DNA from 4 places in the Brenneria tiliae genome. Region 1 is predicted to be linked to each of the others. Evidence: predicted binding sites of a transcription regulator. Region 1 holds the regulator's gene; each other region holds the start of a gene.
The links. The regulator CRP, encoded in region 1, controls carbon source genes, mostly activating them, when cyclic AMP is high. The targets are predictions, from matches to a motif close to ATGTGANNNNNNTCACAT.

Region 1 (3,637 bases):
ACCGTTGATACCTCCAACCCGTTCGCCGCCAAGTCGATCCCCTCACTGGACGAAAGCTTCGTGGTGATTCATTTCCAGGAACTGGATAATATTGACTACCCTTATCTGCTGGCCATGTTGCAGGGATCGTTTATTTCCCATATCAACACCCTGGTGGTGCCCGGCGGGAAAATGGGTCTGGCGATGGAGCTGATTATGGCGCCGCTGGTGCAGCGCCTGCTGGAAGGGAAAAAAATCGAATAGTCCGCCGCGGCAAAAGCACCAGCGGGCGATACGCCGAGGATTACCCCGCTATGCGGACTTCATGACTGTGCGTGACCTCGACGGCTTTATCCAGCATCAGCGCCACCGAGCAATAGCGCTCCGCGGAGAGCGCCACCGCCCGTTCCACCGCTTTCTCCGTCAGCCCTGTGCCCGTCACGATAAAATGCAGATTAATATGGGTAAACAGGCGCGGCGCTTCCGTTCTCCGCTCCGAGGTCAGTTTAACCTCGCAGTCCGCCACGTCATGACGGCCTTTCTGCAGGATCGACACCACGTCAATCGCACTGCAGCCGCCAACCGACATCAACACCATTTCCATTGGGCTTGGCGCCTTGTCTCCCGAATTGCCATCCATCAGCACCTGATGCCCGGACGCTGATTCACCAAGAAAAGTTAAACCTTCAATCCACTTTACTCGAGCCTGCATGCCGCCTCCGCTAAAAATTTTTTGAAAATTTATATCGTTACTGTACAAAAACACGCTATAACCAAAGCTTCATCATGCTGAAGCGAGACAACACAAGACAGGTCCTTCAAGCTGTGTTACAAACGAAAATAGAATCTGCCTTTTCTGGACAAACTCAGATACCGGGGAGATGATGATGTCGCCAGATAGAGGCTCCAGTATATTCCCTGACGTCATTCTTCCTAGACGAATTTTGAATGTTTAGCAGTAATACGCCGTACAGGGAACTCTGAGCCCTGTGATTTGCGCAGTGAATTACAACAGAGGATGATAGCGAATGGTTCTCGGCAAACCGCAAACAGACCCGACTCTCGAATGGTTCCTTTCTCATTGTCATATCCACAAGTATCCATCGAAGAGCACGCTGATTCACCAGGGTGAAAAAGCAGAAACGCTTTACTACATCGTGAAAGGCTCTGTCGCAGTGCTGATCAAAGATGAAGAAGGCAAAGAAATGATTCTCTCTTATCTCAATCAGGGAGATTTTATCGGTGAACTTGGCCTGTTTGAAGAAGGTCAGGAGCGCAGCGCCTGGGTACGGGCGAAAACGGCTTGTGAAGTTGCTGAAATTTCTTATAAAAAGTTCCGGCAGTTGATTCAGGTGAATCCCGATATTCTGATGCGCCTGTCGGCGCAGATGGCCAGCCGACTACAGGTAACTTCAGAGAAAGTCGGTAATCTGGCGTTTCTCGACGTTACCGGCCGTATTGCTCAGACGTTATTAAACCTGGCGAAACAACCCGATGCCATGACTCACCCCGATGGCATGCAAATAAAAATCACCCGTCAGGAAATTGGGCAAATCGTCGGCTGTTCACGCGAAACCGTGGGCCGTATTCTTAAAATGCTGGAAGACCAGAACCTGATCTCCGCACATGGTAAAACGATTGTGGTTTACGGCACCCGTTAAACCATTCCGTTACCCTACAACAAAAAAGCGTGAAGCGAGTTTCACGCTTTTTTTTATCACCATCAACGCAGGTCTCATATTTACCCCTTAGTTAATGAGCAGGGTATTTATTATCAAAATAAATTATTTACCGGCAATGTAAATAGCCTTACCAACAGGCTTAATCTATTATTTTCAATATCGGCAAAATAAAAATCAGCCATGATTTATAAAGTTATATTTTAATATAGATCAATAAAACTCCATTTTTATTTATTTTAAGAAAATCCCTATTAATATGGATATCCGGGGGGATTTTTCAGACAAATCCACCTTATATGAATATATTGCTGAAAACAGAAACCTATGGAAATAAAAAAAACCATCATGAGAATATAACTTATTGATAATAAAACAATAAATATCTTATGCGTAATTTTAATTGGCAATTTAGCTTTCATAGAACCCTCCTTTCCTTTCGATTATTCAAAAGACGCATTGAACTCACCGTATTGAATTGTTTTATTTTTGTGATAACACTGATGCGGGTTTTTGATAAAACTGAAAACTGATATTCCATTTTTAGCGAAAAATCCAACCTTATTACCCTGGGCATATGGAACGATAAATGCCTTAACGAAAGTTATATTCCAACAGGAGATAATCCTTATGAAATACCTACTGCCTTCAGCCGCCGCCGGGCTGTTATGTCTTGCCTGCCAACCAGCGATGGCGGCCGATACCGGCGGCTATGCCACCACCGACGGCGGCAACGTTTCCGGCGCCGTCAATAAAACGGCCGGTTCGATGCAGGACATTGTCGATATCATCGCGGCAGCGCGTCTGGACTCAAGCGGTAAAAAAGTGTCAGGCGGCGCCTACCCCGTAGTCATCACCTATAACGGCAATGAAGATGACTTAATCAAGGCGGCGGAAGCCGATATCTGCGGTCAATGGAGCAAAGCGGCGCGCGGCGTGGAGATCAAGGAGTTTACCAAAGGCATTACCATCCTCGGCGGCAATGGTTCCTCAGCAAACTTCGGTATCTGGATCACCAAGTCCTCCAACGTCGTGGTGCGTAATATGCGCATGGGGTATATGCCCGGAGGCGCCCAGGATGGCGATGCAATCCGCATCGACGACTCCCCGAACGTCTGGATCGACCATAACGAGATCTTCGCGAAAAACCATGAGTGCGAGGGCACGCCGGACGGCGATACCACCTTTGAATCCGCCGTGGATATCAAAAAAGGCTCGACCAACGTCACCGTCTCCTACAACTACATTCACGGCGTCAAAAAGGTCGGCTTAAGCGGTTCCAGCAATAGCGATACCGGACGCAACCTCACCTATCACCACAATATCTACAGCGACGTAAACGCCCGGCTGCCGCTGCAACGAGGCGGTCAGGTGCATGCCTACAACAACCTCTATTCCGGCGTCACCAGTTCAGGGCTGAACGTTCGTCAGAACGGCATCGCATTGATTGAAAGCAACTGGTTCGAGAACGCGAAAAACCCGGTGACATCCCGTTACGATGGCTCGAATTTCGGCACATGGGAACTGCGCAACAACAACATTACCAAACCCGCCGATTTCACCACCTACGGCATCACCTGGGACAAAGATTCCAAAGCCTATGTCAATGCCGATAGCTGGACCAGCACCGGCACATTCCCCGCACTCCCTTATAGCTACTCGCCGGTAACCGCGCAATGCGTAAAAGATAAACTGGCGAACTATGCCGGCGTCGGCAAGAACCTTGCCGTATTGACCGCCTCCGCCTGTCAATGACGACGCGCTGATTTAATTCGGGCGAGTTGGGTAAACTCGCCCGTTTTTACACGGTCGATCAGAGAAAGCTTAAGGCAGGACCTTCGCCGACTGGATAACCACGGGTTTGAGCGGCACGTTCTGATACGGGCCGACGTTTTCCGTCTGCACCTGGGAAATCTTATCCGCGACCTCCATCCCTTTAACCACCCGGCCAAAGACCGCGTAGCCAAAATCGCGCTGGC
Region 2 (3,637 bases), on a different contig from region 1:
ACCGGCGCCGGGTTGAAAACCGCCAAGGCGTTGTGAATACCCCATTGATCGGACCAGGTTTTCTTTCTGCCGCTGGCGATGTCGAGAATAAAGTGGAACAGCTGCCAGCCGACGTCTTCAATCGTCGCGTCGCCCGTGGCGATGGTGCCGGCATCAATATCCATCAGATCGTGCCAGCGTTTTGCCAACGCCGTACGGGTCGCCATTTTAATGACCGGTACCGCCAGTAAGCCATAGGGCGTGCCGCGGCCGGTGGTAAATACCTGCACGGTGATGCCGGAAGCCAGCTGCTGCGTGCCGCAAACGAAGTCGCTGGCCGGGGTCGCCGCGTAAATCAGGCCGCGTTTGGTCGGGCGCTGCCCCGGAGACAGGACTTCGACAATGGGGCTGGTGCCCGATTTGGCAATGGAGCCAAGCGCTTTTTCCACCACGTTGGCCAGGCCGCCTTTCTTGTTGCCGGGCGACGGGTTGGCGCTGCGGTCGGTTTGGCCGCTCTCGAGGTAGGCGTCATACCAGGCCATCTCTTCCAGCAGACGCTTGCCGACCTCCTGGTTAACGGCCCGCGGCGTCAGTAAATGGATGGCGTCGCGCACTTCGGTGACTTCTGAAAACATTACCGTCGCGCCGCAGCGTACCAGCAGATCGGAGGCGAATCCGACCGCCGGGTTTGCCGTCACGCCGGAAAAGGCGTCGCTGCCGCCGCACTGCATGCCGACCACCAGCTCGGATGCCGGGCAGGTTTCACGCCGGCGCTGGTTCAACCGCTGCAGATGCCGATCGGCCATGGTCAGAATATCATCCACCATCGATTTAAAGCCTACGTGATGTTCATCCTGCAAACGGACGATGCTGCTGTCTTCCAGCGAGATGGCCTGCACGTCGGGCGTGCCTTCCAGCAGGCGTTCGGGTTGAAGTTTTTCACACCCCAGGCCGACAACCAGCACTTCGCCGCCAAAGTTGGGATTCAGCGCCAGATTATGAATGGTACGTATCGGGACGACCGCCGCCGGGGCATTGATGGCCACGCCGCAGCCGTAGAGATGATTGAGGGCCACAACGCCGTCGACGTTCGGATACCTGGGCAGTAAATCCCGTTCAATGATGTTAACCACATAGTCCACCACGCCGGCGACGCAGTGTACGCTGGTGGTAATACCGAGAAGATTTTTCGTACCGACGCTGCCGTCGGGATTACGGTAGCCCTCAAAGGTATAGCCTTCCAGCGGGGGAAGGGCGACGGGGACTTTGGTGGCCAGCGGCAGGGTTTCCAGCGCCGGGGCCTGGGGCAATTCCACCAGCGATTCATCAATCCAGCTTCCCTGGGGAATATCTCTTAACGCATAGCCGATGATTTCACCGTAGCGAATAATAGGGCCGGACTTATCAATATTGACCAGAGCGACTTTGTGCCCCTGGGGGATATGCTCAATTAATTCCAGTCCGTTATCAAATCGGGTGCCGGCACGTAAACCATTATCATTAACAATGATGGCGACATTATCATCACTGTGAACTTTAATGTAAAATGCCTGAGCGGAATTCTGTTTGTTCTGCGACATAACGTCTCCAGTAAATACTTAATTTTCAGAAAATCAGTTTTTATTGTTGGGGTAATACGGATTTTATATACATAGTATCTGATTTTTAATCCCACTGAATTGTGCAATTGAATAGTATTTTTTGTTTTTAACGACCGATAATCTGGCGAATAGCCAATATACTGTGATCTGTCTCACTCTACCTATTTAAATGAACTCTGCCACTGACAATAATGTGATGTTGGTCGCTTTTTTCTGTGCGTAACCCATAAAATAGATGTAATGAAGCGCTGATTGTTGTGCATTTTAACAATGCTATTCGGCGGCGCTATTTTTATACTGATGATGTTTTCCAAATCTTTGCGGATAAAGATGGTCATGCAAGATTTTATTAAAATAGTCTTTATCCAAATTATTAAAAAATACTCAAATTTTCAATGACGGGCATGATGTTGGTTTATTTGAGTTAACATACTAATAACGAGAGCCAAGGGGATTTTATGAATTCCGATGCACTTCTTACAACAAGAAAAACTTATGTTCGTTACATTATCCTATTAATCATATTTACGGTTACGGCTATAAATTATGCGGACCGCGCGACATTGTCGATAGCGGGTTCGGCAGTAGCGCAAGAGTTACAGCTGGACGCGGTGCATATGGGATATATTTTTTCCGCATTTGGCTGGTCATATTTAGTAATGCAGATACCCGGCGGCTGGTTGCTCGACCGCTTCGGCTCCAAAAAGGTTTATGCCTATAGTATCTTCTTCTGGTCCCTGTTCACCTTCCTGCAAGGATTTGTGGATTGGGTTCCTTTGGTGTGGGCTCCGTTAACCCTTTTTGCTCTGCGCTTTATGCTGGGATTTTCCGAAGCGCCGTCTTTTCCCGCCAATGCCCGTATCACCGCCGCGTGGTTCCCGACCAAGGAGCGCGGTACGGCATCCGCCATTTTCAATTCGGCCCAATACTTCTCACTGGCGATTTTCTCTCCGATCCTCGGCTGGTTAACCTACCAATGGGGTTGGGAACATGTTTTCCTGGTGATGGGCGGATTAGGGTTTGTATTGACCGCGATATGGCTTAAGTTTATCCATAACCCCACCGATCACCCCGGTATCAGCCCGCAGGAGTTGGAATATATTTCCAAAGGCGGCGCCGTTGTCGATATGGATCATAAAAAAGAGGGCGACAAAAAAGACGGTCCTAAATGGAACTATGTTAAACAGCTTCTTACCAACCGCATGATGCTGGGGGTATTTCTGGGGCAATACTTTATTAATAGTATTACCTGGTTCTTCCTTACCTGGTTCCCCATTTACTTGGTTTCGGAAAAGGGCATGTCTATTCTGAAAGTGGGTTTGATTGCGGCAATTCCGGCGCTGTGTGGTTTTGTCGGCGGCGTGCTGGGCGGCGTGGTGTCGGATATGTTGCTGAAACGCGGCTTCACGTTAACCGCCGCGCGTAAAATTCCTATCGTGCTGGGTATGCTGCTTGCTTCAACCATTATTCTCTGTAATTACACCGATAGTAATGTAGTGGTTGTTTCACTGATGGCGCTGGCATTCTTTGGCAAAGGATTCGGGGCATTGGGCTGGCCGGTTATCTCCGATACCGCGCCTAAAGAGATAATCGGCCTGTGCGGCGGCGTATTTAATGTCTTTGGCAACGTTGCGTCAATCGTTACCCCGCTGGTTATCGGTTATTTAGTCAAAGAACTGCATTCATTTAACAGCGCGCTGGTTTTTGTCGGTATTTCCGCACTGATGGCAATGCTGTGCTACTTACTGGTGGTAGGTGAAATCAAACGCATGGAATTGAAGAAAGTTGATGATTGATGAAGCACTTTTATCATCCGTCAATGACCAGGCATGTTAATTCACGAACCGTAATTAAATAGAAGGTTATTATGAGTAATACGCTATTACCTAACCGCTTTCGTCAGGAGTTACGCCAGGGGAAAACCCTGATTGGCTGCTGGTGCGCGCTGGGCAATCCCATCTCCACCGAGGTGCTGGGGCTGGCGGGATTCGACTGGCTGGTGCTGGATGGGGAGCATGCGCCGAACGATATCCTGACCTTTATTCCGCAGCTTATGG
Region 3 (3,637 bases), on a different contig from region 1:
TCACGACCTGTTTTCATCTGTAGGTACAGCGTCTGTATAAACTGCTTTATACTCATCATCCTTCACGTGGCAGATGCGTTGGCTGTTTTACTCGGCCCGTCCTCGGTTGCCGCCTTTCACGCCACTCGACATCTATTGGGTATATGGTCGCATAACCTTGTTTAAGGAAAATTTTGCCGGATGGAAAAGCAACCAGGATCTCAGGAAAATGAACTTCTGACTGAAATTGCCGTAGCCTATTATCAGGACGAAATTACTCAGGAAGAGATCGCGAAGAAGTTTGGCATTTCACGCATCAAGGTTGGTCGTTTGCTCAAACGGGCAAAGGAGGAGGGGATTGTTGAAATTACCGTACGCTATCATCCGGTATTCAGTACCCGCCTTGAACAGCAAATGCTGGAGCGTTTTCCGATAAAACGCGCGTTGATCGCGCTGGATTATCAGGGTGAAGAAGAACAGCGGCGTCAGGTCGCAGCGCTGGTTTCCAACCATCTGGCGCTGACCCTGAAAGATGACATGGTGGTGGCCGTCGGGCAGGGGCGCAATGTCGCGGCCGTGGCCGATCACGTCAGTAATGTGGTTGAGCGTAACTGTCGCTTTATCTGCGGTATCGGGGGGACGCATCGCCCCGGCGACGCCATCAACGCCGACCATATTAGTCGGCGTCTGGCGAAGAAATTTGGCGGCAGCAGTGAAACCCTCTATGCGCCGGCCTATGTTGAAAATCGAGCCCTGAAAGAAGCGTTTATGCAGAATGGCACGATTAAGGAAACGCTGGATCGCGCGCGCAAAGCGGATGTCGCCTTGGTGGGGATCGGTGATATGAACGAAAACAGCTATATGGTGAAGCTGGGTTGGTTTACCCCGCATGAGATTATCGATGCGAGCCTCAATCAGGGCGTTATTGGCGATATCGCCGGGTATGATTTCTTTAATGCGCAGGGGCAGCATGTCGATACGGTCATGAACGATCGGGTGATTGGCGTCAGTATTGAGGAACTGCACAAAATTCCCTGTGTGATTGCCATCGCCTCCGAAAATACCAAAGCGTTGGCGATCCTTGGCGCGTTGCGCACCGGTGCGATCGATATTATCGCCACCAGCGCCGGGAATATCCGCACGATTTTAAACATGACGCAGTAAAGTATTTGCTGTCAAAACGCCGTTTGCCTGCATCCTGAAATCTATTGGGTATAGATATTCTCTTTGAATTTTTTCGGCGACATGCCGACGATATGTTTAAACCGAGCGCAGAAATAAGCGCAGTCGGTGAAGCTGGCCTGGTAGGCGATGTCGGAAACGTTGAGATCGGAATTGATAAGTAAGTCGATGGCGAGGGAGATTTTTCTTTTCAGCATAAACTCCTTGAACGTTTGCCCGAATGCCTGCTTGAAGGCGCGGGAGAAATAGGAGTCGGACCAGCCGCACTGGAGAGCGGCCTGAGCGACGCTGATGGCATAGTTTTTTTGTTCATCGATCTGTTGCACCAGGCCGATCAGCCTGGTTATCGGCGGGTGGCAGAATAACGCCGGGTTTGGCGTTGCATCCATCGTCAATTTTGAGGTGACGAAAATCACGATGGAGTGCAGTAAACTCGACTGTAGGGTTGAGGCCGACACCGATTGTTCGCTCGCCCAGCAGAAGAGCGTCTCCAGGCGTGCCGCTTCACTCTCATCCAGATACATCACCATCGGCTGGATACGTTGGATCGGTTTAACCGGCAAGTGCATTTCTTCCAGCCAGCTTTCCTCATATTGCAATAAGTAGCGTAAATGTTTGGCGTAAGACGTCAGTATCATTTCATGCATAAAAAGCGTGGGTACGTAAACCAGGGTATTATTTTTTATCGGGTATGCCCTGTCCTGGATAACAAAGGTGCCGCCGGCGCGTCTGAACCACATAATCTCGCTCATTACATGAAAATGCGTTACGGCGTAGCACCCGGCAAACGAAGGGATGTTATATCGGCGCAATGTGAAACGTTCACCTAACGTGACGGGAATATTTTCAAAAATGGGATATGGCTCACTCATCAGGTTCAGATTCCTTATGTAATTGCCCCGGTTTATTTCTATATACGCCACGGATTATGGAATAAATTATTCGTTAAAAACGTGGTGAGGTTATAAATATACAACAATTGAACGTAATGGAAGTATCAGAACAATAATATTTTCTTTTTGAGGGGATAATCATGTCTTCTGTAACGCCTACGCCTTCAATAAAATTATCGATAAAAGAAAAAATAAGCTATGGGCTGGGGGATGCCGGTTGTAATTTAGTCTGGCAAACCGTCATGTTATTTATGGCTTATTTTTATACGGATATTTATGGGCTGTCGCCCGCGCATATGGGCACCATGTTTCTCGCGGTAAGGGTTATCGATGCGGTCGCCGATGTTTTAATGGGGGCGGTGGCTGACCGAACCCGGAGTCGCTTCGGCCAATTCAGACCTTATTTACTGTGGTTCGCCATTCCTTTCGGCGTGCTGTGCGCATTAACGTTTTATACGCCGGATTTCAGCTACGCCGGCAAACTGGTTTACGCTTATACGTCTTATATCCTGCTTTCGCTGGTTTATACTGCGGTGAACGTCCCCTATTGCGCGATGGTGAATAACCTGTCGGATGATTCACGCGAGCGGGTGTCGTTGCAATCGTACCGGTTTGCGTTCAGCGGGCTGGGCGGACTGTTTGTTTCGATGTCGGCCTTGCCTCTGGTGGCATATTTGGGGCAGGAAGATAAGCAGCTCGGCTATTTTATGACGATGCTTATCATGGGAGTGCTGAGCGTTGTTTTATTATTTACCTGTTTTAAAAATACCCGTGAACGCCATATCGCTGCCCTGGACCCTGAACCGGCGGGTATCTGGAAAGACCTGATGTGTTTATATGCCAATAAAGACTGGCGCATTATGTTTACCTTGAATGTGGTGAACCTGATTGCGGTAATTTTTAAAGGCGGGGTGGCGATGTATTATGTGAACAGCGTAATGAAACGTCCTGATCTGGCTACGCCTTTATTATCATTGATATTTATATCAGGCATTTCAGGCGCTCTTTTCTCTGCGGTTATTTTTAAAAATATCGACAAGGTAAAAGGCTTTAATTACTCCATGGGCGTTGAGGGAGTATTATTGATTATGCTGTTTTTTGCGAGCCCGCAAAGTTTGTTTATTATATTCGGACTGGTAATTGTCATCAATTTTATTCAGTCGGCGGCGACCCCGTTACAGTGGAGTATGGTCAGCGACGTTGTTGACCTGGAGGAAAGCGTCAGCGGACGGCGTTTAAGCGGAATGGTGTTTTCGACGAATTTATTCGCCATTAAATTGGGTATTGCCATCGGCGGCGCGTTAATTGGCTGGTTGCTGGCATGGGGAGGCTATGTCGGCGGCGGCGGTGAGCAAAACGCGCAGTCGATTCTTACCATAAAGCTGCTTTTTACCTTATTACCCGCGCTGCTGGTATTTTCGCTGCTGCTGATTATGAGACGTTATTCACTTAATGATGAAAAGATAGAAGCAATAAAAAACAAAAAAATCGCCAGCTCGCTGCATTCACATACACCCTAAATAATTCGAGTTACAGGAAGGCGGGTATAAAACCGCATAACCAAGTCGGAGGAGAAAGATGGC
Region 4 (3,637 bases), on a different contig from region 1:
GTATCCGAGCCCGCGTCGCCAAAGCGCTCCGCATCGGCGCTGCTGCCGATGCCAAACGAGTCGAGCACCATAATATAGGCACGTTTCATTATTTATCTCCTGCGTTGTTACACGCGGCAGGCCCAGCCTGCCGACGTTGGAAAATAGATATCACACCTCGTCCGCGTTCATGCGGCGATAGATAACCGGTGTCGTCGGCGCCGCCCGCTCGCCCACGGCGATCGCCGCGCGCACGTCGTCCGCCGCCTGCCGCCATTGCGCCTCCGTATTGGCGTGGATCACCGCCAGCGGTCGCTGGCCGTCGACGCGCTCGCCCAGGCGAACCACCTCATTCAGCCCCACGCTGTAATCAATGGCGTCGCCGGCCTGGCGGCGTCCGCCCCCCAGCGTCACCACCGCCATACCCAGCGCCCGGGTATCCATGGCGGTCACCATGCCGTCATGGTCGGCAAAAACGGGCTTGCTTAACGTGGCGGCCGGCAAATAGCGTTCATAATGTTCGACAAAGTCGGCGGGACCGCGCTGCGCCGCCACCATCCGCCCGAACACCTCCGCCGCCCGGCCGTTATCCAGCGCCGTTTGCAGTTGGGCGCGGGCATCCGCGGCGCAGTCGGCCAGCCCGCCGGCCAGCAGCATCTCTTCGCACAGCGCCATCGTCACCTCATACAGGCGCGGGTTGCGATGCTCCCCGGTAAGGAAACGCACCGCCTCGCGCACCTCCAGCGCATTGCCGGCGCTGGAGGCCAGCACCTGATTCATATCGGTCAGCAGCGCGCTGGTGCGGCACCCCGCATGATTGGCGACCCCGACGATCGCCTGCGCCAACTGCTCCGAAAGCGCATAGGTCGGCATAAAGGCGCCGGAGCCCACCTTAACATCCATCACCAGCGCATCCAGCCCTTCGGCCAGTTTTTTCGCCAGAATGGAGGCGGTGATCAGCGGTATCGAATCCACCGTGGCGGTAATGTCGCGCGTGGCGTAAAAACGCTTATCCGCCGGCGCCAGCGAGCTGGTCTGGCCGATAATCGCCACGCCGACCTGCTGGATGATGCGCCGGAAAGCGGCGTCGTCCGGGAAGATATCCAGCCCGGGAATGGATTCCAGCTTATCCAGCGTGCCGCCGGTATGCCCCAGCCCGCGCCCGGAGATCATCGGAACGTATCCTCCGCAGGCGGCGACCATCGGCCCCAGCATCAGCGAGGTCACATCCCCTACGCCGCCGGTCGAGTGTTTATCCACCAGCGGCCCGTTCAAATTCAGGCGCTTCCAGTCAAGCACCGTGCCGGAGTCGCGCATCGCCAGCGTCAGGGAAACGCGCTCCGCCATCGACATATCATGGAAGTAGATGGTCATCGCCAGCGCGGCGATTTGCCCTTCAGACACCGTGTTATCGCGGATGCCGTTAACGAAGAAACGGATCTCTTCGTCGCTCAAGGGATGGCCGTCACGCTTTTTGCGAATGATTTCCTGAACCAGAAACAAAGCATGCTCTCCTGATAAGTGAATAAAAGCAGCGGTTATATTTTGCAATCGTCGGCGGCGCGCGCTCAATAACCGCCGGGCCGGTCCGCTGACTGATGGCCCAACGCAGACAGCAGACTGGTTAGCAAACTCGATGCCCCGAAGCGGAAATGCCGCGCGTCAACCCACCCCGGTCCCATAATCTCATCGGCCAGTTGCAGATAGATTGCCGCCTCTGCGGCGCTGCGCACGCCCCCCGCCGCCTTGAATCCCACGCGTTCGCCCACGCCTTTATCACGAATCGCCCGCAGCATGATTTCCGCGCTGTGCGGCGTGGCGTTGACCGCGACTTTACCGGTGGAGGTCTTGATAAAATCGGCGCCGGCGTCAATGGCGATCTCGCTGGCCTGGCGGATCAGCGCGTCCTGTTGCAATTCGCCGGTTTCAATAATCACTTTCAGCAGCACATCGGCCGCCTCGCAGGCCGTTTTACACGCCCGCACCAGATCAAACCCGATTTGCGCGTCGCCGGCGATCAATGAACGGTAAGGGAAGACCACATCCACCTCGTCCGCGCCGTAGGCGATGGCCGCGTTGGTTTCCGCCAGCGCGATGGCGACGTCGTCGTTGCCGTGGGGAAAATTGGTTACGGTGGCGATACGGATCTCCGGGGTTCCCTGCTCGCGCAGTACCTTGCGCGCCAGCGGAATAAAGCGCGGATAGATACAGATAGCGGCCGTTTTGCCCGCCGGGCTATTCGCCTGCTGGCACAGCGCCGTCACTTTTTCATCGCTATCGTCATCGTTAAGAGTGGTTAAATCCATCAGCGCCAGCGCGCGTTGCGCCACAGCGGTTAACGTTGTCATACAGCTCTCCAACTGGTCAGCCGGTCCGACCGACGGGGATTAGGGCTAGGTAGATATTGGATAACATCCTGGGTATTTGACCATGCCGCGCCGGGTTATTTTGCGTTGCCATTCACACTTAATGTAAAAATGATGTAATGGAGTGGGATTATATGTGATCTGGCGCACATATAATGCAGTATTCGTGATTTATTGCGCCAATTACCGGTTGCGGCTATTGCCCGCCGGCGGCGTTGATTTCCACCGTGATATGAACCAGCCCTTTATGCGCCGCCAGCCGCCGCTTGTAATAGTCCGGGCTGACCGGCTGAGCGGTGGTCAAACTCAGGATACAGGCGTATTTGGCCGTTCCCACCCGCCATACGTGCAAATCGGTCAGTTCGGCGGCAATCGGGCTGGCGGTAATAATCTCCCTGATTTCGTCCACCACCGGCGCATCCATTTCGGCGTCCAGCAAGACGCGGCCCGTCTGGCGAATCAATCCGTAGGCCCACAGGGCAACCAGAGCCGCGCCTACAATGCCCATAACCGGATCCAGCCAGGCGGCGCCCCATAGCTTGCCGCCGATCAGCGCCGCAATCGCCAGCACGGAGGTTGCCGCATCGGCAATTACGTGAAGGTAGGCCGAGCGCAAATTCAGATCCTGATGCCTTTCATGCGCCGGCGGCTCATGGGCGTGGTGATGGCCCGGTGCGGCATGATCGTGGTCGGCGTGGCGATCGTGGTGCCTATGTTGATGGCGTGCGGAACGATCGTCGTGAGTATGATGGTCATGGTGCGCATGATGATCATGATGGCCGCGCAGCAGCCAGGCGCAGGCCAGGTTAACCAGCAGGCCGCCCGCGGCAAGCGCGATGGCCTGATTGTATTGAATGACGGCCGGATAAAACAGCCGCTCTACCGACTCATACAGCATCACAATGGCGACGAGCACCAGCAAAATGGCGCTGGTAAATCCCCCCAGAACTTCGATCTTCCAGGTGCCGAAGGTAAAACGGCGGTCCGCCGCCAGCCGCCGGGCCGCGGCGTATGCCATCACCGACAGTCCCAGCGCCAGCGCATGCGAACTCATATGCCAGCCATCCGCCAGCAGCGCCATGGAGTTGAAGTACCATCCTCCGACGATTTCCGCCACCATCATCACCGCGGTCAGCAAGGCGGCATATCGGGTATTCCTTTCCGCCAGAGGATTGCCGGCGTCAAAAACGTGAGAATGCGATCCGTATGTTTGTGGTATGTGCGACATCTCTTCCCCCACCCTGACTCATTGGTACTGACGCTGAGTATAACGCAGCGCCGGTCGGCGAGCA

Region 2: the regulator CRP is predicted to act here: its motif matches at 1,772-1,789, upstream of garD (galactarate dehydratase).
Region 3: the regulator CRP is predicted to act here: its motif matches at 2,014-2,031, upstream of MFP24_RS02855 (glycoside-pentoside-hexuronide (GPH):cation symporter).
Region 4: the regulator CRP is predicted to act here: its motif matches at 2,480-2,497, upstream of deoC (deoxyribose-phosphate aldolase).

The regions. Positions count from the first base shown of each region.
Region 1 is NZ_JAKPCB010000096.1:48,784-52,420, forward strand. Features, by position in the region: gene MFP24_RS10215 (phosphoribulokinase) at 1-243, shown strand, start outside; gene MFP24_RS10220 (OsmC family protein) at 284-691, opposite strand; gene crp (cAMP-activated global transcriptional regulator CRP) at 1,008-1,640, shown strand; gene MFP24_RS10230 (polysaccharide lyase) at 2,289-3,413, shown strand; gene ppiA (peptidylprolyl isomerase A) at 3,483-3,637, opposite strand, start outside.
Region 2 is NZ_JAKPCB010000088.1:48,174-51,810, reverse strand. Features, by position in the region: gene garD (galactarate dehydratase) at 1-1,559, opposite strand, end outside; gene MFP24_RS03465 (MFS transporter) at 2,039-3,376, shown strand; gene garL (2-dehydro-3-deoxyglucarate aldolase) at 3,448-3,637, shown strand, end outside.
Region 3 is NZ_JAKPCB010000087.1:17,606-21,242, forward strand. Features, by position in the region: gene MFP24_RS02845 (sugar-binding transcriptional regulator) at 181-1,143, shown strand; gene MFP24_RS02850 (helix-turn-helix transcriptional regulator) at 1,185-1,901, opposite strand; gene MFP24_RS02855 (glycoside-pentoside-hexuronide (GPH):cation symporter) at 2,195-3,574, shown strand; gene MFP24_RS02860 (glycoside hydrolase family 30 protein) at 3,633-3,637, shown strand, end outside.
Region 4 is NZ_JAKPCB010000098.1:161,406-165,042, forward strand. Features, by position in the region: gene deoB (phosphopentomutase) at 1-89, opposite strand, end outside; gene deoA (thymidine phosphorylase) at 151-1,482, opposite strand; gene deoC (deoxyribose-phosphate aldolase) at 1,548-2,327, opposite strand; gene dmeF (CDF family Co(II)/Ni(II) efflux transporter DmeF) at 2,542-3,573, opposite strand.